4 regions of the Paenibacillus allorhizoplanae genome follow, and region 1 is predicted to be linked to each of the others. Evidence: riboswitches for the same ligand, from Rfam matches in the RefSeq annotation. Region 1 holds a riboswitch; each other region holds the start of a gene.
The links. Region 1 has a riboswitch for cyclic di-GMP ahead of L6I86_RS22390 (S-layer homology domain-containing protein). Riboswitches for the same ligand answer to the same signal wherever they lie in the genome.

Region 1 (6,123 bases):
GAGGCTTAAACGTTCCATCCGCTTGCGGTTGATACTCATAGCTCGCACCCTCAGGCGTAGTAACGGCGATAACTTCACCTTCACGGCGCTCCAATTTCCATTCATAGCTATGATGCCAACCGTACCCTATAGCTCCATTAAAGGTATCTCGACTGTGGTACGTAATCCTCCATTCTAACGGGAATGCAGCTTGTAAACTTAAATTCGTATGGGAGAATACGAAATCCCCTGTTGCCAAGTTAATCGGATCTAACCCGATTGGTCTCGGGTATTTGGCAGGATTGGTTATTTTCTCAATATGAGTCAAATAATCCAATTCACCTGGCTGAAATGTACCTGCCCATTCCGGATCATAGATTAATAACTGAACTCCCTTGTCTAACAGACCAGGACAGCCTCCTGCAACTCCGAGGCAGGGTTTAAAAGGAATCACGTTATCTGTAGCTATTTTCTGTCCTTCAAAAACCATCTCTGGTACGGTCTTGGCAACATAAAAATAACCCGCCAAGGATTCCCATGTCACATTATAATCCCGTATTTCGTGCCGCAAAATGGCATACTGCGCTGATGGAGCAGACACCTTACCGTCCCGAATACGCTTTGCAACAGCTGTAATTTTGTAAATCTCATTTTCTTTCAGCTGAATTTCTGCTTCCCATTCCCCAACCAGACTGCTCGGGGTTTTGGTCGAATTCACAGGAAACGAGTTGAAGTAACTTGCATTAATGGAAAACCCTTGTGCCCACGAGCTTGATCTCTGCTGTGTCAAAATGCTTCCGCTTAATGGATCAAGTACCCTCTGAGTGGGGTCTTGGATCTGCTTATCCCCCTCGCGATACACTCTCGAATAGTACAAGGTAACTTCGGTCCCAATTTCAGCTAAGCCTCGAATTTTATGTGTTGTCTTGCGTCTAAGAGCATCTAAATGTGGATCGTTGTTTGCCGGATCATAGTTAGGCCGTATGTCTAAATGCGTCGGAGCAGGAGGGTTCGGATTGAACACCGTTATACTTGTATCTTGCTTCTCGCTTGGAAAATCCGTTGGTGTCACACAGACCTTGTACGCTCCATCCAACGCGTAATTACTTCCAGCCCCCGTTTCGACTTGACCGTCCCATGTCACAGAGTTATTGCTCAGAACCGGATAACTCTGTCCACTAACGATACTTCGGGTACCTCCGCCACAAAGCTCTACATTCGTAGGATGCTCGCTTTGAATCGGTTTACCTGTAATCGGATCACGAGCAGGATCTGTATATTCCCAGTTTATGCTTGTGGTTTCTCCATACACTGCATTGATTTGCGATGGAGAAGCCGATACCACTGTTGCGGCTTTCGCTCTCGGCAGCGCTCCTCCAGGTATAAAGGGTAATCCTGTAAAGAATATAAGTATGGAAAGTAGAAGCGATATCGCTTGCTTCCCTGTTGTTTTCGTTTTTTTCTTCATGAATTGGATTTCCTCTCTTTCCGTTATATCTTGTCTTGATTAATTAGTAATCGATAAATTACCATTGCCGCTTCCGCACGAGTCGATGTCGCTTGTGGACGAATGCCTTCCGCGCTTCCTTCAACAAAGCCAAGCTTCACTGCCAGTGCCGCATACCCCTGTGCCCAACTGCTGATCTCCTTCGCATCGGCAAAGGAAAGAGCATCCGTCATTTGATCCGCTTCCTTCTCTTTACCTACCGCTCGAATCAGCATCGCCATCATTTGCTCTCTAGTCAGCTCGGTATCGGGCAGAAATCCTTGATCTCCACCCTCTACCAAGCCTTGTGAAGCTGCAGCCTCAATCCATCCAGCTCCCCAATAGTCGGCGGGGACATCCGCAAAGCGTCCTTGAGCCGCAGCAGGTTTAAGCCCCGTTGCAGCTGCCAGCATTTTCGTAAATTGGGCGCGGGTAAGCTTGGCATTCGGTTGGAAGACTCCGTCCTCAACGCCGTTTAGAATTCTTCGCGCAGCCAGCACCTCAATCGGCGTCTGAGCCCAATGCTTCTCAACATCTTTGAACTTGGCATCGTAAAGAAGAACCGCAAATGTACCTTCCTCTTCGAACTTGCTCTGAACCTTTTTAGTCTTGCCGTCCACCTTTCCACCTTTAAAGCTCCATCCTTGATCCGGACTATACGTGTAAATGGCAAGCTTTTTTGTTTCGGATGGGAGTACCTCAGCATCGTTGTGGCTTAGTTGCAATTCGCCCGGTTGATAAGGCGGGGTCCCCCAATGAATGCGCCATACCCTTGACTTGAGCTGCATTGGCTCGACTGGGGATTGTGCTGCTGCTAAGGAAGTGACCTCCTGGAGCTCTACTTCCGTTTCGGCCTGCCACGAGCCTGGAACAAATTCAATCGAGATGCTGCCATCTTTCGATGTGACCACGCCACCCGCTGGACCAAGCTTTACTTTGATCGATGACTGAAGAGGAAGAGGAAGAGGAAGCGACACCCCCGTCTGGGGAGCAGCGAAATAGCTGGTTATGGATTCTGTTTTTACAGCAGAAAAATTCTCCGTACTAAGCAGCATATTACCCGTAAAGGCAAGCGGCACCTGATCCGACGTTCCTGATGAAATCTGTTTCACTTCGCCGCTTGCAACACTCGCCGACATAATCTGAGCAACACCGCCCTTATCTTCCATCCACGCCATATAGGAATCGCCTGCGACTAAGACTGCAAAATCGCGCGGTTTTGTCGTCAGGGGGGTCAGCTCTTTGACAACTGGATCGGATTCCGAAACATTGACCATCATATATTGGGTTGCTGTATCTTTTTGGTGAATAAACAGTCCCGCTGAACCGTTAAAAACAAACCAACTAACATAACCCGGCTGAGGTACAGAAGCAACTGTCTTCGTCTCGTGAGAAGCAATTGTATACAGCCCCAATGCAGGTTTATTGTATGGTTTAAACATAACCTTACCGTGGGAAACAATCGGAAAAGTACCTTTGCCAAATTGCTCTACATGATCTGTTGTCCAGTCATATATATACAGTTCGGAAGTTGCGTTATTGTTATACCAAGCAATGTAGCGTCCATCAGTAGTAGGAATGCTATGTGCGCCCGGATCAACGTTTAGCTTTTTCTCCACCCCTGAGGACAATTGATAACCATATACATTCCAATCAAATTGTTTATCTGGCGGCACATCCCGCTTCTCTTGCCATACAATCAACCCATCCTTTACTTTAGCTAGTCGCTTGGATGTGGGGGTATTCGTTATTTGCTTGGTTTCTTCGGTTGTTATATTTTTATAATAAATTTGAGTGTTTCCGGAGGTGTCCGAAGCGTTCCAAACTACTTCCTCACCGGAGTAATTAGCATCTCCTCCAGGAACGCTTAATGCAAAGGCTTTATTCCAATTCATCAATGAAAATACCATAAATAAAACTATCACTATGAACCATTTGCTAAACTTCATTACTTTTTCCCCCGTATCGTTATTTTTGCGCACCAAAAAACCAAGCTCTAAAGAGCAACCCGGCTATCATCCCATAATGTGACTTATGGATTAGACCCGTGGCTTTGCGTCTCCGCCTTTCGACGGATTTGCCTTTGTTCATTTTCACTTGGCTAGTAGGTAGATATACTCAACTAATAGTCTTAAAGTTTTATAACCCAACCCATAATATCCCAAGATTCCTCATAGTTCAACATTTTATTTGACATATGTGGAAAAAGGTTGAATTTTGTGATTAATTTCACAAAATTCAAGAGAAATATTAAAACTTGTTTAGAATAACAAAAGCCTTACTCGTTGCATACGAGTAAGGCCTTAAAGTCACACGCTTTATTGTACTCCCTTATTCCGCCGTAACACGTTTCCAGCAAGCTTGCGCCACATTTTTCAAAATCAAGGCTTGCTCCCACCGACTGGAGAGTTCCCGACCATCTTGACCCCTGATCGCATATGGTGCAGGACCTAGCTCGCAGACGAAAGGAAGCACATCACCAGGCTTAGCCCCTTGAAGCCAATAGCGCATCGCTTGTGTCCACCATTGCTCATAACGTGCCAGCATCGCATCCGAATAGCCAGCATCGACTTGAATTTGCTCCCCCGATGATAGTCGACTATGAATTGCTGACGTTCGTTGCAGCACCACATCAAGAAGAGGCTCCGCCTTTTCTTGCTTCTCCGTCATTTCCCCTGCCAGCACATAGTGGGAGATATCCAGCGTAAACCGCAGATTCGGCAGCGCTTGCGCGTATTGCACAGTACGGATTAGGTCTTGTGTAATTTTGCCGCGATGCGTCTCTACACAAAATGGCATGCTATGCGCAGCCGAGACAGCCGCGAGTCCACCTAGCAGATCAATAGCTTCTTCGTCTATCACAAAAGAGTCCGCCACCTGACCATTCACATACAGCATATCCATATCTGCGGCATGCTGAATATGTGCTGATAAGTCACCCGCGCTGAATGGGAAACAATGGGACCCAAAGCTCAAACTGTATTGGTTCAGCAACCGTTTCCACTCATCCCTAACATCTATCTCCGGCACTCTCGCCAGGATGCCAGTAAAGCCCGCGCCTGCAATACGCTCAAGCTTTGCCTCTAAAGAAAGCTCAGCTTCTAACTCCATCATAGCCCACATGGATTGATGAATTTCGAGCCGTGGAGGGCGATTAGAGCCATCATTGATCCTGGTTATATCGATTTTTCCCATCATTCGTATTAATAGCCTCCTAGGCTACCCGCCGGTTTATTTTTATTCAGATCACCATGCGCCTCCATGTACACGGCACGTTTCTTCACGGTTCGCTCCGCTTCTTCCTGTGCCGCACGCGCATCGCCGCCATGAACATCCTCAATCATCCAACGCTGTCCAAAGCCTGCATGCACAACCTCATCTGCCCAGTCAAAATCTTGAAACGTCGTCATAAGCGGATCCTTCGCGATATCCCGGCAGAACTCCCACTCCTCGCGCTTGCCTGGTGGATACTTCATTGCTGCCTTCTCAATGGCAATCGTCAAATGCGAATAAGCTTCAGTGCCCTCGAACAGCTGTGCTGTCATATCGTACCACCCCGTCCAGTTGGGGAATTGATACACATCGTACCCCTTCGCACGAAGTGCAGCCTCGCCGAACCAACTGTGGCGAACCTCATCCCACATATGCCTAGCCGTATCGCGGTAGAAATGCCATGGTTTGCCTTCGGTTGTGAAATGGACATAAGCCACGCCTTCCGCTGGAGACATCTCAAAATACCTCGACAGCATCATCGTCATGAATCGTCCTTCCTCATTGTCTGGAATGGCGAACCCTTGCATTTTCACAACATGTGTGCTGAAACGACTGTCCCGAGTACTGATTTGCGGCATGGCAAACGGCTCCGTTACGATCCTAGTAGATGGATCTACGGGAACTCGTTCCTCCCATCCTGTAATACCGCCCGCTGCTGCAAGCAGCTGTTCCACATACATTCTCCAATGCTGCGCTTGTTCCTTCTCCGTTTCCGATGCGGATTGCAGCAGATATTGAAGCGCCTCGCGCCCCCAGTCCATTTGCTCCTCGCGGTCGATGAGTTGATGCTTCAAGATATGAAGCGTAGGTTCATCAACGAGAGGCTGCGCTTTGCCTTTATAGGCATGAATGGCTGCAATTTGCGCAGGCTTCACCACGTCAAAGAGTGCCGTAAACAAACACAAAGTTGTTGCTGAATTCAGCACCGTTTGCATGAGCTCATTGAGCGATGCATCTGGACATTTATCGAATGCTACCGTGCTCATGCGCAGCTGCTTAATGCGATTGCGGAATTGATCGTGATGCTCCGCATCCTGCGAGCTCAAACGCGCAAGCCCTCCTTTTATTTCATATTCAGGTCTAGCCGCCATATGAGCAGCCTCAATTCGCATAAGTTGGCGATCGACATAAGCAATTCGTTGTAAGGTTTTGGCTGATTCCTCTACGGACATGCCGATACGATCCCAATCCTTGATTCCCATGAATGGATGCAGCATAAGTACCCCTCCAGTATCTTTGCACTATAATATGAACTTATGAACTAATCATAGTGGTATTTACTATAAGAATACATACATTGAATCACATATAAATTTACACTAAAATACATAACATTGCGGATTACACTTCCTCATTGGGCCCGATAAAACCTAGTCGGACGGTCA
Region 2 (6,123 bases), on a different contig from region 1:
GTAGACTTGGATAGCGTTGGCGACATCGCCGATCCGATTGCCGACCACAGCTTTTTCAATACCTTTATATAAGGAGTCCTTGGTAACTTGCAGGAGCTTCTCAGCAACAGGTGAAATCGTACCAACCGCGTAAGACCAAGCGGAATCTGCTAACCACCCATCGACCCGAACGACCATGTCAATCGTAACAATGTCACCATCATTGAGCGGCTCTTTCTTTGGGAAGCCATGACAAATGACGTCATTTACCGAAGCACAGGTTGCGTAGGGATAGCCGTGATACCCTTTTTGCTCAGGTGTAGCGCCATGTTTGGCCAGAAAGCCTTCGACAAATTGATCGATTTCCCACGATGTAATGCCCGGGCGAATCATTTTCGCGATTTCTTTATGACAATCGGCAAGGATTCGGCCTGCTTTCCCCATGGCTTCAATTTGTTCTTTTGTTTTAATAGTAATCATCAAGTTTCTCTCCTCTTCAGCTAGCTTCCCTAATTGTTCATTATGTCCATTTTGCTGACCAAAGCTTCATCTCTCTAATAATTTGATGCAGATCCTGCCCTTTTGGTGTCAAGGTATACTCAACTGTAACAGGAACTGTAGGGAACGCCATGCGCTCGAGAACCCCATGTTCTTCCAGATGGCGCAAAATATCCGTAAGGGATTTGGGACTGATGCCCGTAATTTGGCGCTGCAGCTCTCCGAAACGCTTCGTTCCACAGAATAATTCACGAAGTACAAGAAATGCCCATTTCCCGCCAATAACCTCCAAAGTTCGTTCGACGGAACACTCGATTTCTTTGGGGATTTTGGGAACATAGTTGCTAAGTGGAGCGACTTTTTCATTTTCAAGAGTGGACATGAGATCGCTTCCTTTCATCAAAATCGTGTAGGGTACTTACTTTTAGGTTAGTAAGTTAACATTTTGTAATAAGGGATTAATACTCATACTACTATGTATTTTAAAGTTCCTTATGGAATTTGGCAATAGAAGGGCAGATTAGGACGAGGTTGATTTCATGCGCTAGATTCTTTACAATAGAGTTAAAATTAAAATTTATTGTTTCAGGAGATGTGTACATATGAATGTCAAAATTTCTCGTAATGCAGCAAAAGTACTTCAATTGGAGCTCAATAAAGAAGAAAACCAAGGTTTGTTGGTTCGCGTACAAGTGACGCATAAGCATGGTGATCATGCTCACTATGGTTTGGGTCTTGATGATAAAACAGAAAATGATGTTGTAGTAAACACGGACAAAGGAATTGATGTTTTGTTAGATCAATCCGAGCCGCTTCTAGACGGTATCCGTATCGACTACTTCTACACACCAGAAGAAGGCTTCATGATTACTAACCCAAGTAAGGGGAACCACGGAGACCACTAATGCGGAATGATATTCGCATTTGTGATAAATGCAAACACATGAAGGTGAAATCGGCGCTTGCCAAAATAAGTGCCATTGCACCGGACACGGAAGTCAAAGTTGCGTGCAAATCGTATTGCGGTCCATGTTCGAGATTCGCATTCATCTTTATTAATGGCCGTTACATTACGGGCGCAACGGAAGACGAAGCCATTGAGAAAGCAAAAAAATACGTGAAATAAGAAAAAAGCATCCGTCCAATGGGACAGGATGCTTTTTTTTCATATTTATAAGCTAGGAATTAGGCGTGAACGGGTGATTTCTCTAGAAGCTTACGAATTTCACGGTCGATCTTATGCGGTTTCGTAGTTGGAGAGAAGCGCTTGATCACATTACCGTTTCCATCGACTAGGAATTTGGTGAAATTCCACTTGATGCCAGATCCGAATAGGCCAGATGCCTTGCTCTTCAAATAACGATACAACGGATGGGCATCAGAGCCATTCACATCGATCTTGGCGAATAGCGGGAAATTAACACCGAAATTAAGCTGGCACGCCTCTTCAACTTGCTTGTTATCGCCAGGCTCCTGATCCCTGAATTGATTGCAGGGAAAACCTAGGACACTAAAGCCTTGATTTTTATAGGTGTCGTGTAACTCTTGAAGTCCTTGGAATTGTGGAGCTAATCCACATTTCGTCGCGGTATTTACAATAAGCAGGACTTGGTTCTTGTAATCGCTAAGAGATTTGTCCTCACCGCGAATCGTCTTCACTTGAAATTGATGTACACTCATAGTGACACTACCTTCCGCAACTAATATTTCTCACAATTTAATTGTACACAATTTTAATTTGGAAGGGAAGCTATTTTTTTGCCAAATCTTCTAATGCATCTGCCAGCCAAGGAAAGCGCCACTCAAAACCATGCTCTTGCAATACACGAGGAATGACCTTCTGACCCTCCAGAAGCAGTACTGAAAGTTCGCCAAAAATCAACTTCATCATAAATGCCGGAACAGGGAAGAGATTGGGTCTTCGTATGGCAGTCGCAATCGCGCGTCCCAATTGCTTATTCGTAACCGGATTTGGAGCCGTGGCGTTAACCGGACCAACAATCGAGTCATTTTGAACGCAAAAATCAATTAGTCTCACCATATCATCGATGTGAATCCACGAATGCCACTGCCTGCCGCTGCCAACTGTTCCGCCTACTCCAAGCTTATAAGGAAGTGCCATCTTGGGGAAGGCACCTTCTTTATTATCCAACACAAGTCCAACCCGCACTTTCACGATACGTGTTCCTTGGATAAGATCAGCCGCAGCTTCCCATTGCTTGACTACGCTGGCTAGGAAGTCCGTTTGTCGATAAGGACTCGTCTCGTCAAAGGTTTCCGTCTCCGAAATACCGTAGTACGACATGCCTGATGCATTCACAACGACCTTAGGCTTGGGGTCCATTGTCGCGACTAGCTTGGCTACATGCTCAGCCGCTTGCAAGCGGGATTGTACAATTCGCGTCTTAGCTGCTTGCGTCCAACGCTGACTGATGGATTCACCCGCCAAATTTACAATGGCATCTAGACCTGCAAGGAGTTCCGTATTTCGCTCCAACTCGCCCCATGTTAACGTTCTAACACCTGGTACCTGCTTCGAAGATGAGCGTGATATATTAATAAGTTCGTGACCTTGTCCCAACCAGTAAGCGATTAATCGTTTTCCAATAAACCCGCTGCCACCTGTGATCGCTATTTTCATATGCAAGCACCTCCATATCGTTATTATAATTTTTCTACCCAATAAATACCATCTGTGAGATGGCGATAGAGAAAGGTAAACTTCGCTGTCTAAAATGACGACACAATTCGCTATTTTCGTGTATAATTGGAATTCGGTTATTAATTAACCATAGGGTAATTCGTGTGTCAGCGAGAGGAGTCTTCGTCTATGAATCGTATGCGTCAATTTCTTCAAGCCTATCATCCAATCGTACATACGCTTATCTTAGGTACGGTCATGGCCCGGGCTGCTTCTTCCATGAGTTTGCCGTTCCTAGCTATCTACTTGGCGAAGCACTCTGATATGAGCCCTGGGCTCATTGGTATTGTAATAGGAATGGGTGCATTAGCTGGAACGTTCGGCGGTTTTATCGGAGGTACTTTGTCAGACCGATTTGGTCGACGCGTGATTATGCTAGCGGCACTTTTTGGGTGGGGGTTCGTATTCCTCGGCTTCGGTGTTGTTAAATTACCGGTCTTATTTATGCTGCTCAATATGCTGAATGGACTTTGCCGTTCCTTTTACGAGCCCGTATCGCAAGCGTTAATGGCGGATCTAACAGAGCCCTCCAAAAGACGACAAGTATTTTCTCTTCGGTACATGGCGATCAACGTGGGTGTAGCTGTCGGTCCATTACTAGGTGCTTTCTTTGCCACAATGAACGGAGCCTTACCCTTTCTGCTCACAGGCATCATTTATTTAATCTATGGCATAACACTTTACGCCCTTCTCATTAAGTTCGGGATTAAGAAAATTGAAGGTGAGAAGAAATCAATCGTTACTTTCCGTTCTGCGATAGGTGTTATTCGTAAGGACATTACTTTCCGTTTATACATTATCGGGGGGATTATCGGAGCAATTGGTTATTCACAGGTTATGGTGACATTGTCGCAGTACTTACAAAGGGATTTTGCTAATGGGGTCAAAATGTTTGCTATTCTCATGAGCGCCAATGCCATTGTCGTCATTGCGATGCAGGTCCCTTTGGGGAGATGGGCTGAAAAGTATTCTCCTCTAACGGCTATCGTTGTTGGCAACTTTATGTTCGCATTAGGCGATATCGGATTTGCCTTTTCACACACTTTGGCATGGCTGATTGTTTCAATGGGGATTTTTACGTTTGGTGAAATTCTGAATTATCCTGCCGCGAACATGTTGATTGATAAGCTAGCTCCTGAACATATGCGTGGAACCTACTACGGTGCTCAAACATTAACGAACATCGGTCACTTTATGGGGCCATGGGTTGGTGGCTTTTTATTAGTTTCCTATGGCGGCAGCACGCTCTTTCTCGTGATAGCGATTTTGTCGATGATGGGCTCGATTTTCTATTGGAGAGGCACAAAACGTCGAAATACTGCGAAAATATCGTCGAAAATGCAAATATTTTGATGGATTTCGTAAAAATAGTTCTTACGAACTATTCGATTTCAAATCGTCATCCCTTATCCTTGAGAGTATAGTAAGAATTATTTGAAGGATTCATCTAAAAAGATTGTGCACATCATCTCGACAAAGGCAAAGCTGGCGAAAGCCAGTGACGCAAAGCTACAGGGGCCTTACTTCTCCTGCAAAGGACAAGCAGCCAGCCAGCCGCCGAACGATTGGGAATTCACTTCAGAACCCCTCTAGTCGGTTCACTACGGTGGGGTTTTTTCTCTGTCATAGCGAAGCAAATGAATCAAATGGAATGACACGTACAAAGGAGGCCCTAGCGGCATGAAATCGGAAGTAAAATTGCAGGATGAACAGAAAGCAACATCGTTATGCGGTAACCATGTTGCACGATTGGTGCCATCCACGGATGGACCTAAGCTTATGATTAACCGAGAAGAATATGCATTAAATGAAGCGTGTTGGGATGTTGAGATGTTTCACGGGAGAAACAATAGCATTCTGATTTTTTACTGGAAAGGCGAAGTGAAGCTTTCTGTGAAAATGCCTCCGATGGCTCAAATCGAAGGGTTTGTCACAAGACTTTTGCAATGTCTATCATCCAAATTGAGAGTGGTTCAACCTATCTAGGTGGATCGCTCTTTTTTTTGTCACTGGAAGATCAGGCATAGGTAGACCTGGTGATTTTCTCATTGTCACCTATCTATACTAGCTGATATAATATGACCATCACATTTCATAGTTCTTAAGAACTATATTAAAGGAGATGCATGGCATGAGATTGATCACACGTTCCGATTTCGATGGTTTAGTATGCGCGATGCTCTTCAAACAATTAAATATGGTGGATGAAATGAAATTTGTCCATCCCAAAGATATGCAAGACGGTTTAATTGAGGTTACTGAGAATGATATTTTGGCTAATGTACCCTATGTCGCAGGCTGTGGTTTATGGTTCGATCATCACTCCAGCGAAATCACACGGATGGGGGAATCCGTAACGTTCAAAGGTGAAACGCGGCTTGCTCCAAGTGCTGCACGAGTTGTCTATGATTACTACGGTGGAAAAGAAACCTTCGGCGATATCGACGATATTATGCTTGGTGTAGATAAAGCGGACTCCGCACAATTTAGCAAAGAGGATATTTTGAATCCGAGCGGTTGGGATTTGCTTTCGTTTATCATGGACGCTCGAACGGGGTTAGGTCGTTATCGGGATTATCGCATCAGCAACTACCAGTTGATGGAGGATCTAGTGGAGCATTGTGCAACGAAATCCGTTGGCGAGATCATGGAGTTGCCCGATGTGAAAGAGCGTGTAGCTCGTTATTTTGAACTAGATGCGCTATACCGGGACATGTTGAAAATCTACACACGGGTTGAGAGAAATGTCGTCATTACGGATCTTCGCGATGTGGAGACGATCTATCCAGGGAATCGTTTCATGGTCTATGCGCTCTATCCGGAGCAAAACACCTCGATTTGGATTGTTGATGGCCGAAACAAGCAGAACTGCGTATTTGCTTGCGGGCACAGCATTGTCAATCGCACGGCACAAACAAACATTGGCGATTTAATGCTTCAACATG
Region 3 (6,123 bases), on a different contig from region 1:
ACCGGGGGCCTTCTCATCTAGCCTTTCGCCCTTGGCCGACCGCAATCCCCGAGACGGCTCATGAGCCAGATGGCTTTCGCTGCACCAAGTTTGCAGCCCGGGGACCTCCGGATCTACTTTGCCGATCATGCCACGGCCCACATCCTCCTTGGCAAATGCACCGTACAGCACCTCTCCGGTTGCCGCATCCCGCAAGGTATATCCATAAGGGCCATGAATGCCAGCCTCATGGACCATATAGATCTGAAGGCCGGCCCTATCAGGATCGATAACCGCCACATGCAAAGCATCCCCGTGACCCAGCTTGGCATACTCCCCTGGATCCGCGCTCCCCTCCGGCAGAATCCCCCCGGAGCTATACAGGATGCTGCCGTCTTGATCAATGGTCGCCGACCCGTAGACGATTTCCTGACAGCCGTCCCCGTCCACGTCAGCGGTCGATAGTGAATGGGCCCCCTGCTTGGCCAGCCCGCCGAAGCGAGGGTTCCGGCCGTCCTGAAGGTGCAGCGTATCCCTGAAAGGATTGTTCATCGTGACCCATCCGCTGTCGGTGAACCATATTTCCTTCAGCTCCTGACCGTCCCAGCTGTAGGCTGCCATGGTAGCCCGGGTGTAATACCCACGGGCAAATAAAGCATAAGGCTTGCAGCCGTCCAAGTAGGCAACCCCTGCCAAGAATCGGTCAACCCGGTTCCCTGGCTCAATGCGGTTCCAGGAATAGTCCCCCCACATAAGCCCGTCGTCATGGCGTCCCGGTTTGTAGCGGAGCGTCTTAAGCTCTTCTCCCGTTTCACCGTGGAAGACACTAAGGTACTCCGGACCTTTCAGGATAAAGCCCTCGAATTGGCGCAGCTTGTTGCGTTCACTTCTTCCAGGTGCATACACATCTAGGAAATAATCTGCCAGATGCACTGCATCCTCCCGAGAGAGCGGATAGTCATACTGGGTGGAAATACCGAAGCATTCCTCTAGCGTAGCCGGCCAGCGTCCTTCCATTACTTCCTCATGCTTGTGCCAACCCTGGAACATATCCGCCACATGCTCCGCATAATTGGCGCTGCTCATGCGATAATCATCATCATGACTGCAGCCGGCTTCCACATCCTCCGGCAGTAGAGTGATGAAGGTTTCGGAAATGGGAGCACCGTCCTGATACCGGATCACACGGGTACCCGGGGCAGTCTTGAACATGAGCTCTGCCTTGCCGTCCCCGTCGAAGTCATAGACTAGGAACTGCGTGTAATGAGCCCCCGCCCGAATATTGACCCCCAGATCGATCCGGTACAAGAGGGTGCCGTTTTGCTTGTAACAGTCCAGGAACACATTCCCCGTATAGCCTACATGGGAGACATCTTTGGAGTTGGACGGATCCCATTTGACGAAATATTCGTATTCCCCATCTCCGTCCACGTCGCCTACACTCATGTCATTGGCGCTGTAGGTATAGGACTGACCCACAGGTGTAACTCCGTCCGCAGGCTTCTGCAGCGGAATTTCTAGATAGGGAGCTTCCCACGGGCGGATTTCGGCACACCATTCCTGCTCCTTCCCGTCCATCACTACGGCTACCGAATAAGCCGATTCTCGGGTACCGACTTTATCCAGATAATTGGTACTGTCGCCGATCTCCGCAACAAGTAAACCGTTGCGGTACAATCGGAAATCCGCGCCAGTTAGGCCGTGGTCCGAAGCACCTGTCACCTCATGCCCCAAAAGCCGCCAGCTGATAAATATCCCCTCGGAAGTGCATACTGCCGCCAACCCCCGGTCCAAATTCTCCATTTGTACACTCATTCCAGATCCTCCAGTACTTATCATACATATTCACAATGACCCACACGGGCAGCCTTTTCCCATCTAAGCCTTGTGGATGACAAAGCTTCAAAAAATCAACACCTGTAGCGTACTTCCTCGCGCAACTTCCGGCAATGGGACATTTTTGTCCAAAGTTATACTATTTTGAGCGGATGCATCTCCATTTGGAGTGACTAATGCCATATACCTATGTAACAAGCCAAATTACGATACTTAAGTATGACCTTAAAGTCACACATTTCACAATTTGTATACAATTCATATATACATATAGTATTTACAGAAATGTATCATTAATTTATAATAGTCATAATTTGTAATAGTCATATTTTGTAAGGAAGCAGTAACTGTAAAGGGCAAACTTATCGAAAGGTAAGGGCGCAAAGTTATGGGCCTAAAGCTACGAAGCTATGGCTGCCAAACCGCCAGTTTGTGATAGTAAGCCTATCCCGAACCTTTGGGATAGGCTTTTTTATGTCTCTATCACTACTGAGTCTTCAAAAAATGTCGAAGAATGGGGGATATTCGCAGATTATAGCGTTTCATGTCAATACAAATAGCATCTAAGGAGTGCAGTTAAATTGAAGACCAAGAACTATTTCGGCAAAAATCTTTTATTCTCGATGTTGAATTTGCTAGTCATCGGGGTAGTGCTTATTTCCATCAGCGCTTATTTTCAGAATCAAATTTTAACAGATACATTGAGAACGCAGACCCATAATATGACATCCGTGTGGGCACAAGGTATAACCTATAAAGACGTCCAGGGTGCACTAAGTGATAAAAGCTATGAAGCAAGCGAGCAACAACGATTAACCAAGCAATTTGATAGTTACACTGCCTTCAATGCCAATGTAGCGCAAGCTTACATATTTGGGGTTGAGTTAGCGGATGGGAATAAAACATCGTTGATTTCGTTCCCGAGTCACGTTGTTAAAGCATTTAAAGAAGCAGGTTTGAACATCGGAGATATGTATGAGCAACCGAAAGGGATCGTCAACGGTTTGAAAACCATGTTGAAAACCAAAACCGAGACCTTCACTTCTTACTATAAAGATGATTACGGCACATGGGTCAGCGTTCTTTACCCAATTATGGACGATAGTGGCAATGTTGCAGCTTACTTTGGCGTGGATGTAGACGCTAAAGTAATTCCCGATGCTCAAAAATCGTTCCTCCTGAGTTCGATCATTTTACTCTTAATCGCCTTGGTGATTTGCAACGGAGCGCAATATTGGGTGGCAAGAAGAACGCTTATGCCGATCAACCAATTAATGCGTGGAATCGAACAAGCCTCTAACGGAAAGTTCAATTTCACATTGGAGGAAAACGGCGGTTTCGGCGAACTAAACAAGAAATTTAATATGATGCTTTCTAATATTCGCGAAATATTATCAAGTATTAAACAAACAGCTTCAAGTGTATCCGACGCTTCCAATGAACTGTTCAGCATCACTGAAGACAATCGTCACAGCATCGAGCTGATTACAACAGAAATCAGAGACATGAATACGCATGTCGACCAGCAAAAAAATTCTACAGAAGAATGCGGACGATCCGTTGAAGAAATTGCAGCTTCTTTGCAAGTCATCGCTCAAAACGCAACCGAAGTTGCCAATGCTTCTCATGCTATGAAAAATCTTTCCGAAGAAGGCAATATGGCCGCTCAAACGATATCGGATCAAATGGGACGCATCAATACGAACTCGATTTCTACCGCTGGTACAATCAAGCTCCTTGAATCGAAATCAGAAGAGATTGGTAGTATTCTCAACCTCATTAAGGACTTAACTGCTCAAACCAACCTACTGGCATTAAACGCAAGTATTGAAGCTGCTCGAGCTGGCGAACATGGCAGAGGATTCGCAGTTGTAGCGGCTGAGGTACGTAAGCTTGCCGATCAATCGAAAAATTCGACAAGTCAGATTGAAACGCTTGTTGCCGACATTCAATCAGAGACTCACAACACAGCTACATTCGTGACACAAGGTACAAATGAAACCAAAAAAGGATTGGAAATTGCTAAAAGCACAGGTGAATCCTTTACTAATATTTTGGATGCCTCGCAGGTCGTATCGAATCAAGTTATAGATATTTCATCCGCTACACAAGAAATGTCTGCAAGTACAGAGCAAGTGACTGCCATGATGGGTGAATTAGGAGGAATATCCAGGAAAACCGCACACAGTACTAACAAAATTATGGAATCGGTTCTGACTCAGGAATCATCCTTACAAAGCATTTCTACTTTCGCCAGCAAGCTCTCAACGGTTGCTGAGGAATTGAGCAATATGGTAGGCAAGTTTGATATAGAGATGAAATAAACGGATAGGAATTCCGGATTACATGGCGGTTGTCGCCCTGTAATCCGTTCCAATAAGATAATTCACATATAGAGGAGAGAGACCATGCTGAATCTCGTCAAAGAAAAACCGTCCATCTACAGTGAAATCAACCAGACGGACGAAGCCTACCCAGAAACAGAAACGATATCCTCCATCTTTCGGCGCGTAGCAACGAGATATGCAAGTAAAGCAGCAATTTCTCATGGTGACATTGAAATTCTTTACGCCGATTTGTTCACGCAGAGCTCTCAGGTTGCGAACGCTTTGACCAATGCCGGCTGCCGTAAAGGCGATTTTGTCGGTATTTATATGGAGCGCAGCCCCGAAACCGTTATCTCCATTCTTGGAGTATTGCGTATGGGCGGTATTTATGTCCCTATTGACCCGGAGCATCCTATTGAACGCAATCGGTATATCGTACAAAACGCTAGCTGCAAACAATTGATCATCAAGAAGAACCACCTGGAAACTGCTGCAGAGTTATGTCTTACCTTAGGTGTCGATACCCCGATTTCGATAGAAAACTGTTTTTCGAACAGCGCAACCAGATTCGTGGATGCAAACATCACTCCCGATGATTTGGCTTATGTGATTTACACTTCCGGCTCCACCGGAAATCCGAAAGGTACACTGATTGCTCATAGAGGCGTTGTAAATCTTTCGAATACGTTCACCAACAAATTGGAGATTTCGAGCGCAGATGTGCTTACTCAGTTTTCTACATTTAGTTTTGACGCCTCTATTTTAGATACGTTCAACTGCTTGCTCAACGGTGCAACGCTTGCTATTTTAACTAAGGAAGAGCAATTGACGCCTGATCTTTTTTTGTCACTTCTTGAAAGCAAAAAAATTACTATCATTGGTTGTATTCCCACATCTGTATTTAATCGTCTAACTGAGACAACAATTTCCAATCCCAAATCGATGTGGCAGACGGTAAGAAACATTACCGTAGGCGGGGAAGCACTTCTCTCCGACCATGTACGCAAGTTCCAAGACAAGTTTGGCATGGGTACCGTCATTTTTAATGCTTATGGACCAACAGAGTGCACTGTCGTTACAACGACCTTCAAGATAACGGACTATTGGAACAGCAATTCGATAACTGTCCCTATCGGCTCCCCTATCGGCAATTATAAGATTTATGTTGTTAAAGCTGACGGAACGCTTGCGGAAGTCGGCGAAGAAGGAGAGCTTTTCATTGAAACCTTCGCCCTTGCCAAAGGATATTTGAATCTCCCTGACAAAACGAACGAAGTTTTCATTACGAACCCGTTCAGCAGCGCTCCTAACTCCAAGGTTTATAAATCGGGTGATATCGTCAAAGTGCTATCCGATGGCAATCTCGAATTTCAATATCGTAAAGATGGGCAATTAAAACTGCGTGGCTTCCGCATTGAAATTGGTGAAATTGAGAACGCTTTGTCCAAGCATCCTTCCATTCTCGATGCAGCCGTAGTCGCTATCCAAGAGAACAATACCGTAAAGCATCTTTCCTGCTTTTACTCGACAAAATCCCATGTATCCAGCACTGAGCTGCGTGAGCATATCAAATCTTACGTCCCCTATTATATGATTCCAAGCTTTTTCTATAACTTACAGGAAATACCGCTCTCTCCTACAGGCAAAGTAGACAGGAAGAAGCTACTCGCCATGGATAATATCGATTTTGCAGACACGAATAGTCCTTATGAAGAGCCAACAGGCGAATTAGAGCATGCCATTGCATCGGTATGGTCTAAAATTCTAGGACTTGCGCGAGTCGGTCGCAACGAAAGTTTCTTCGAGATTGGCGGAGACTCTCTAGGTGTTATGGCGGTTTTATCACGTTTAAAACAGGATTACCTCAACTTGCGAATGAATGATTTGTATCAGCATCCAACAGTGAAAGATTTGGCTGCCTATATGTCTACATTATCCAGTAATACTGACGAAGTTGAAGAAACGCCTTTCGCCGAGTACA
Region 4 (6,123 bases), on a different contig from region 1:
TCATTACATCGCCTCTAAAGCATCGGATTGTGCAGCAATCGTTAACGCTGACACAATTTCCGCCATATCGCCGTTCAGCACCGTCTCCAAACGGTGTAACGTTAGGCCGATACGGTGGTCGGTAATCCGGCTTTGCGGGAAGTTGTACGTACGAATACGCTCTGAACGGTCGCCCGTTCCGACTTTGCTTTTACGCTCGCCGGCATATTTCGCTTCTTCTTCTTCACGCAATTTATCTGAAATCCGCGTACGAAGTACGCGAAGCGCTGACTCTTTATTGGAGTTCTGTGATTTACCATCCTGACACGTTGCGACGATACCCGTTGGTACGTGGGTTACACGCACAGCGGATTTCGTTGTATTAACGGACTGACCGCCTGCTCCACTGGAACAGAATGTGTCTACGCGAATATCCGCATCGTGGATGACGATTTCCACATCTTCTGCCTCCGGCATAACAACAACCGTCGACGTGGAGGTGTGGATCCGTCCACCGGATTCCGTTACTGGAATACGTTGAACACGGTGCGCACCGCTCTCGAACTTGAGCTTGCTATAGGCACCTTTACCCGTAATCATGAAAATTATTTCTTTAAATCCGCCCAAATCATTCACGGATGCATCCAAAATCTCCGTTCTCCAACCTTGCGCATCCGCATAACGCGTATACATCCGGTAGAGGTCGCCTGCGAACAGCGCAGCTTCATCGCCACCTGCCGCGCCGCGAATTTCCACGATAACGTTCTTGTCATCATTAGGGTCTTTCGGCATCATCAAAATGCGGAGATGTTCTTCGAGTTTAGCGGATTGCTCGCTAAGCTCTTCGATCTCCATTTTGACCATTTCGCGCATCTCATCGTCCAGCTTCTCATTCTGCATCACTTTCGCATCAGCCAGCTGTTCGCTCACACTCTTATATTCATTATAAGCATCGTAAGCTTCTTGAAGATCAGATTGCTCTTTGGAATACTCTCTTAGTTTCTTCGTATCACTCGTTACATCCGGGTCACACAATAACTCGCTTAGTTTGTCGTAGCGGTCCACAATGGACTGAAGTCGATCCAACATAGGGGATCACTCCTTTCTTATTTTTATAATTAATTAAACGTTGAAACGGAAATGCATAACGTCGCCGTCATTTACTACGTACTCTTTACCTTCAAGGCGAACTTGCCCTTTTTCCTTCGCACCCGCCATGGATCCTGCAGCAGCCAAATCGTGATAAGATACAACCTCTGCACGAATAAATCCACGTTCGAAATCCGTATGAATGACGCCAGCCGCTTGCGGAGCTTTCGTTCCTTTACGAATCGTCCATGCTCTAACTTCTTGAACTCCAGCTGTGAAATACGTGTATAAGCCGAGTTTGCGATAAGCAGCTTTAATCAATCTATTCAAGCCGGACTCTTGAAGTCCCAACTCTTCCAGGAACATCGCTTTTTCTTCGTCTTCCAGCTCAGCAATTTCGGATTCAACCTTCGCGCTAATGGAAACAACTTCGTTGTTTTCTTTCTCTGCGAATTCCTTCACAATTTTAACGTATGCATTATCGTCCGCCGTTGCAACTTCATCTTCACTCACGTTTGCCGCGTAGAGCACAGGCTTCATCGTTAGCAAATGTAGATCGCGAACCAGAAGGCGCTCATCTTCTGTCAAATCCAAGCTGCGTGCTGGCATATCATTATATAAGGCTTCTTTGATACGTTCCAAACATTCAACTTCAGCAACCACTTTCTTGTCGCCGCCTTTGAGGTTTTTGCGTGAACGCTCGATCTTTTTATCAACCGACTCAATGTCTGCCAAAATCAATTCAAGATTAATCGTCTCGATGTCGCCAATCGGATCAACTTTCCCTGAAACGTGAGTAATATTATCATCCTCAAAACAACGGACAACATGCACAATCGCATCAACTTCGCGGATGTGTGCTAGAAATTTATTTCCAAGGCCTTCGCCTTTGCTCGCACCCTTAACTAAACCCGCAATGTCAACGAATTCGAAGGCTGTCGGCACGATGCTCTTAGGCACAACGATTTCCACCAGCTTCTGCAATCTCTCGTCTGGTACTTCTACTACCCCAACATTCGGATCGATCGTACAGAAAGGATAATTCGCAGATTCTGCTCCCGCCTGTGTAATTGCATTAAACAATGTCGATTTTCCTACGTTCGGTAGACCGACGATACCTGCTTTCAAAGCCATTGTCGTTACAACTCCTTAATTTTCGAAAATCATCCTTCTTATTATATAGTACTTAGCGGGCAAAAAAAAGCCTGCAAGCTATTGATTGGCTGCAGACTTTTTTTCCATTGCGTTTTTGAACTCTTCATCCCGCTTCTGTTCGAAGTAGGTTTGGATCTGATTTCGAAGAATAAACCCCCGTAATGCATTGCTTTGCTCGGCAGGAATGCTTTCGAAGCTGGCTCCATAATAGTAGCCGTCTTCCTGCTTTTCTTTCCTTATAATTTCCAACCTGCACGGCATCTCAAAACCTAAATCCAGCTCAACTTGCAACATACATTTCTTATAGAGAATACCATCGATCATCGAATTATCATTAATGATAAAACCAATTCCGTTCATGGAAATGTTTTTTATCGAAATTTCAATTGGATTTTCCAAGTGATGCTGCTCTTTTTGCGTAATATTTTGAAATCCTACAATGTATCCTACGTTCTTCACATCGACCCGCGGGAACTCCCGTTTCTCCGAAAACTTCTTCCGATTCTCAGGTGGATTGATCACGATCAGTGAACCAGGCTCTCTAGCTACGACTGTCGAATGAAAAACGAATAGACCCGATTTCGTGTATAACGTCATTTTGGTCTTATCACCAAGTTGAAATACCTCATATTCCGGCAGCTCGATCTCCATGATGTCTCCTTGTGCATAGGTAAGAATACCTGTTGACACGAAATCATCTTTCGCCACTACAGCTCGGCAATTTATCAATACCTCCGCATCATATCCTTCTTTACTCCCATATCGCTTCAAAGCATCCTGCTTCATTGCCATGCTCATCTTCACCCTCCCTTAATAATGGATTTCATAACACTTTTCCGCACAAAATAGACTGCCCCCACTTAGGGACAGCCTATCACCTCAATCAAAAAAAGCATCGATTTTCGGTAACCAGGCTGCCATAGTTCATAAGAACCGTAGACCCTCAGCTTTGCGTCCTTGCCTTTCAGCAAGTTTGCCATTGTCGAACCTTGCTATTCATTTATATAGATATAATCGTTTCTGGTCTAAATGATCTATCTTTCGTCCAAACTGGTCTAAAAGACCCACTGTACTCACCATTATACGTAGCTTATGCACTTCTTTCAACTAAAATCCTTGCATGGACAATGTTTTTATTGTATGAATGTGTAGTGGAATTGAATATCCACAGGTTTATAAGTTATCCACATTGTTATCCACAGCTTGTTAACAACGAATATTTGTTCGGATTTTTATACACATGTGGATAAACTATTATTGCGAGGTGTCCCCCTGTGGATCAACATATCCCTTGGATGAGAGAAGCGATCGGTGAGGCGCTGAAAGCCGAAGCCATCCGCGAAGTTCCGATCGGCGCGGTCGTCGTCCATCAAGGTCAAATCATTGGCCGCGGCTACAATTTACGTGAAACAACCCTTGATCCGCTTGCGCATGCAGAGATGATTGCTATTAAACAAGCGAGCGAGCATTTGCAGGCTTGGCGTCTTCTGGACTGCCAGCTCTATGTGACATTAGAGCCATGTCCGATGTGCGCGGGTGCGATCGTGCAAGCACGAGTGCCTCAAGTTATTTATGGTACGGTAGATCCGAAAGCCGGCTGTGCGGGAACATTAATGAACTTGCTGCAGGAAGACCGGTTTAATCACCGGGTCGATGTGGTTAGCGGTGTTTTGCAAGAGGAGTGTTCCACGATGTTAACGCAGTTTTTCAGGAAATTACGGGGCAAAGCCTAGGGGGCTTTGCCGTTCGGATTATTTGCTGGCTGTAAGGCTTCGGCTAGCACTACGAGCTTGCTCATCGTATTCCAATTACGTGTCGTCGTACGATCGCCAAGTTTCTGAATGTTGCTCGCTAGCTTCGAATCCAACACACTTTGCCGAAACAGAAAATAAATGGTGCAGCCCCGTATCTGAAATTCATCTACTTCACTCTGTCCCTTGGATAAGATGTCGGTGAATGTCTGCGGGGCTTCTTCTGTAAGCACGGAGATTTGAATGCTCTCCCCTTCGGACAAAGCTTCTGCGTCATAGGGGCAATTCCTTACAAGTTCAGTTAGCTCCGCCGCGGTGCGCAAAATAATAGTAGGTGCTACACCTACCGCATCGCTGATTGCTTTTTCAATACGCGGACGTAGGGTTTCTCCCGACTCTTCTGATTGGAACAGCACATTGCCGCTTTGCAAATAAGTCTGTACTTGCGCTAATTTTAAGGCCTCTAGCGTCTTTTTCAAGTCGGACATTTTAATTTTGTTCTTGCCCCCTACATTAATTCCACGCAGAAAACCAACATAAATCGTCATTGTGGCTTGCCTCCCTTACTTTAATTGTATGGAACGAATGATAAAGAAGATGATCGTGCCAAACAGTATCACTAGGATGAGCCCTAGCACCCACCAATTGAGGTCAGTGTTGCCCTCTTTCGCACTTTGGATAACAGACCATTCAATAAAGCCAAACAGAATGACAATCACTGCTTTTAAAATATTCATAAATAAACGAGCATTCTGGTATTGTCCTCTGGCATTCTTGGCTGTAATAGGAGTCGGATTATTATACACATGAGGGACCTTGCACCTGCTTTCTATTTTCTTTTTCCACTATGTACTTTCCTTGCTCCAAATCAAACCTCCTGCTTGCACATGGGCTAAAATGGTTGCACCTCTAAAACATCTCGTGTTAGAATGACGATACTATGCGCCCGTAGCTCAGCAGGATAGAGCAACAGTTTCCTAAACTGTAGGTCGTACGTTCGAATCGTATCGGGCGCGTATACGAAATTAATTCGCATTAAAAAAGACGATAGCTAATCGGATAATCCCCGACTGCGATCGTCTTTTGTTTTATGTTGATATAGGAATAAATTTGGTGCGGTTGGTGCAGCCGTATTGCCCTTGTCTACTAGTACCAAGGATAGTAAGGATAAAATGGCCGGTAGTATGGGAAAGGTCTAAAGAACGGAAATCCAAAAAGAAGAAACGGAAAATGCTGCCGACGAAACCGGCGGTATCCATAACCAAACGGTTGTCTGTAGGGATCCGTTTCCCTTCCCTCGCCACCAACCTCTTCTGGAACTAACATCGTGACGCCTTCATTATCCATACCATCAATAATTCCCTCAATTTGTGACCCATCTTTCATATGTGCAATAACATGGTAATTCATATATTTGTTACAATGTGCCTTTACGTCGCCACTTATGTGACTAGCTTGAATAGGATTCATTGCGGACACGCCTATCCCTCCTTCTTTAACTATCCATAGGATATTCGCCCACTAAAAAACGGTTACAGCTTTTTTGCCTTTGCATATTCCTTTTGACGCCCAGTTAACAAAAGAACGATAATAGAGTTATCACTGATTAGAAAGGAGTCCTCGCTCCGATGACAACTCGCGCTATTTCATCTTATCGCATCCCGCTCTTCTGTGCGGTCACAATGCTGTTCTGGATGTCGATGTACACAAGTGTTCCGATCATGGCGCCTTACGTAGAATTCCTCGGGGGAAGCCATCAACTGGCCGGCTGGATTGTCGGTATGTACGGCATCTCGCAGATGCTCCTCCGCATACCCGTAGGCATTATGTCAGATCGCTTTCATAAAAGAAGGCTGTTCATCACCTTCGGTCTCCTCTTCACTGCCATTACGGGACTCGGTCTGTGGTTCACGCACGATTTTACATGGATCTTGATCCTCCGAGCACTTGCAGGGGCAGCTGCAGCGACTTGGGTTGATTTTACGGTACTATTCACAAGCTATTACAAGCATGAAGAGTCTACGAAGGCGATCGGTACGATCTCCTTTTTCAACTCACTCGGTCAGGTGCTGGGCATACTTAGTGCAGGCTGGGCAGCAGACAAGCTGGGTTGGGAATCCGTGTTCATTCTCGGCGCAATACTTGGTCT

Region 2: another riboswitch for cyclic di-GMP. It lies ahead of L6I86_RS06860 (hypothetical protein); the one in region 1 lies ahead of L6I86_RS22390 (S-layer homology domain-containing protein).
Region 3: another riboswitch for cyclic di-GMP. It lies ahead of L6I86_RS01865 (methyl-accepting chemotaxis protein); the one in region 1 lies ahead of L6I86_RS22390 (S-layer homology domain-containing protein).
Region 4: another riboswitch for cyclic di-GMP. It lies ahead of L6I86_RS21935 (PilZ domain-containing protein); the one in region 1 lies ahead of L6I86_RS22390 (S-layer homology domain-containing protein).

The regions. Positions count from the first base shown of each region.
Region 1 is NZ_CAKMMW010000015.1:94,328-100,450, forward strand. Features, by position in the region: gene L6I86_RS22385 (DUF6531 domain-containing protein) at 1-1,447, opposite strand, end outside; gene L6I86_RS22390 (S-layer homology domain-containing protein) at 1,471-3,414, opposite strand; cyclic di-GMP riboswitch class I at 3,465-3,557, opposite strand; gene L6I86_RS22395 (sugar phosphate isomerase/epimerase family protein) at 3,797-4,663, opposite strand; gene L6I86_RS22400 (hypothetical protein) at 4,669-5,955, opposite strand; gene L6I86_RS22405 (hypothetical protein) at 6,080-6,123, opposite strand, start outside.
Region 2 is NZ_CAKMMW010000003.1:136,630-142,752, reverse strand. Features, by position in the region: gene map (type I methionyl aminopeptidase) at 1-459, opposite strand, end outside; gene L6I86_RS06890 (winged helix-turn-helix transcriptional regulator) at 500-859, opposite strand; gene L6I86_RS06885 (HesB/IscA family protein) at 1,080-1,382, shown strand; gene L6I86_RS06880 (YuzB family protein) at 1,382-1,603, shown strand; gene L6I86_RS06875 (glutathione peroxidase) at 1,663-2,157, opposite strand; gene L6I86_RS06870 (TIGR01777 family oxidoreductase) at 2,228-3,118, opposite strand; gene L6I86_RS06865 (MDR family MFS transporter) at 3,308-4,531, shown strand; cyclic di-GMP riboswitch class I at 4,647-4,740, shown strand; gene L6I86_RS06860 (hypothetical protein) at 4,859-5,164, shown strand; gene L6I86_RS06855 (exopolyphosphatase) at 5,310-6,123, shown strand, end outside.
Region 3 is NZ_CAKMMW010000001.1:542,050-548,172, forward strand. Features, by position in the region: gene L6I86_RS01860 (rhamnogalacturonan lyase) at 1-1,818, opposite strand, end outside; cyclic di-GMP riboswitch class I at 2,161-2,245, shown strand; gene L6I86_RS01865 (methyl-accepting chemotaxis protein) at 2,397-4,139, shown strand; gene L6I86_RS01870 (amino acid adenylation domain-containing protein) at 4,224-6,123, shown strand, end outside.
Region 4 is NZ_CAKMMW010000014.1:171,654-177,776, forward strand. Features, by position in the region: gene prmC (peptide chain release factor N(5)-glutamine methyltransferase) at 1-4, opposite strand, end outside; gene prfA (peptide chain release factor 1) at 4-1,068, opposite strand; gene ychF (redox-regulated ATPase YchF) at 1,102-2,202, opposite strand; gene L6I86_RS21935 (PilZ domain-containing protein) at 2,281-3,021, opposite strand; cyclic di-GMP riboswitch class I at 3,125-3,211, opposite strand; gene tadA (tRNA adenosine(34) deaminase TadA) at 3,498-3,956, shown strand; gene L6I86_RS21945 (DUF1697 domain-containing protein) at 3,953-4,522, opposite strand; gene L6I86_RS21950 (hypothetical protein) at 4,538-4,780, opposite strand; tRNA gene L6I86_RS21955 (tRNA-Arg) at 4,917-4,990, shown strand; gene L6I86_RS21960 (hypothetical protein) at 5,121-5,453, opposite strand; gene L6I86_RS21965 (MFS transporter) at 5,603-6,123, shown strand, end outside.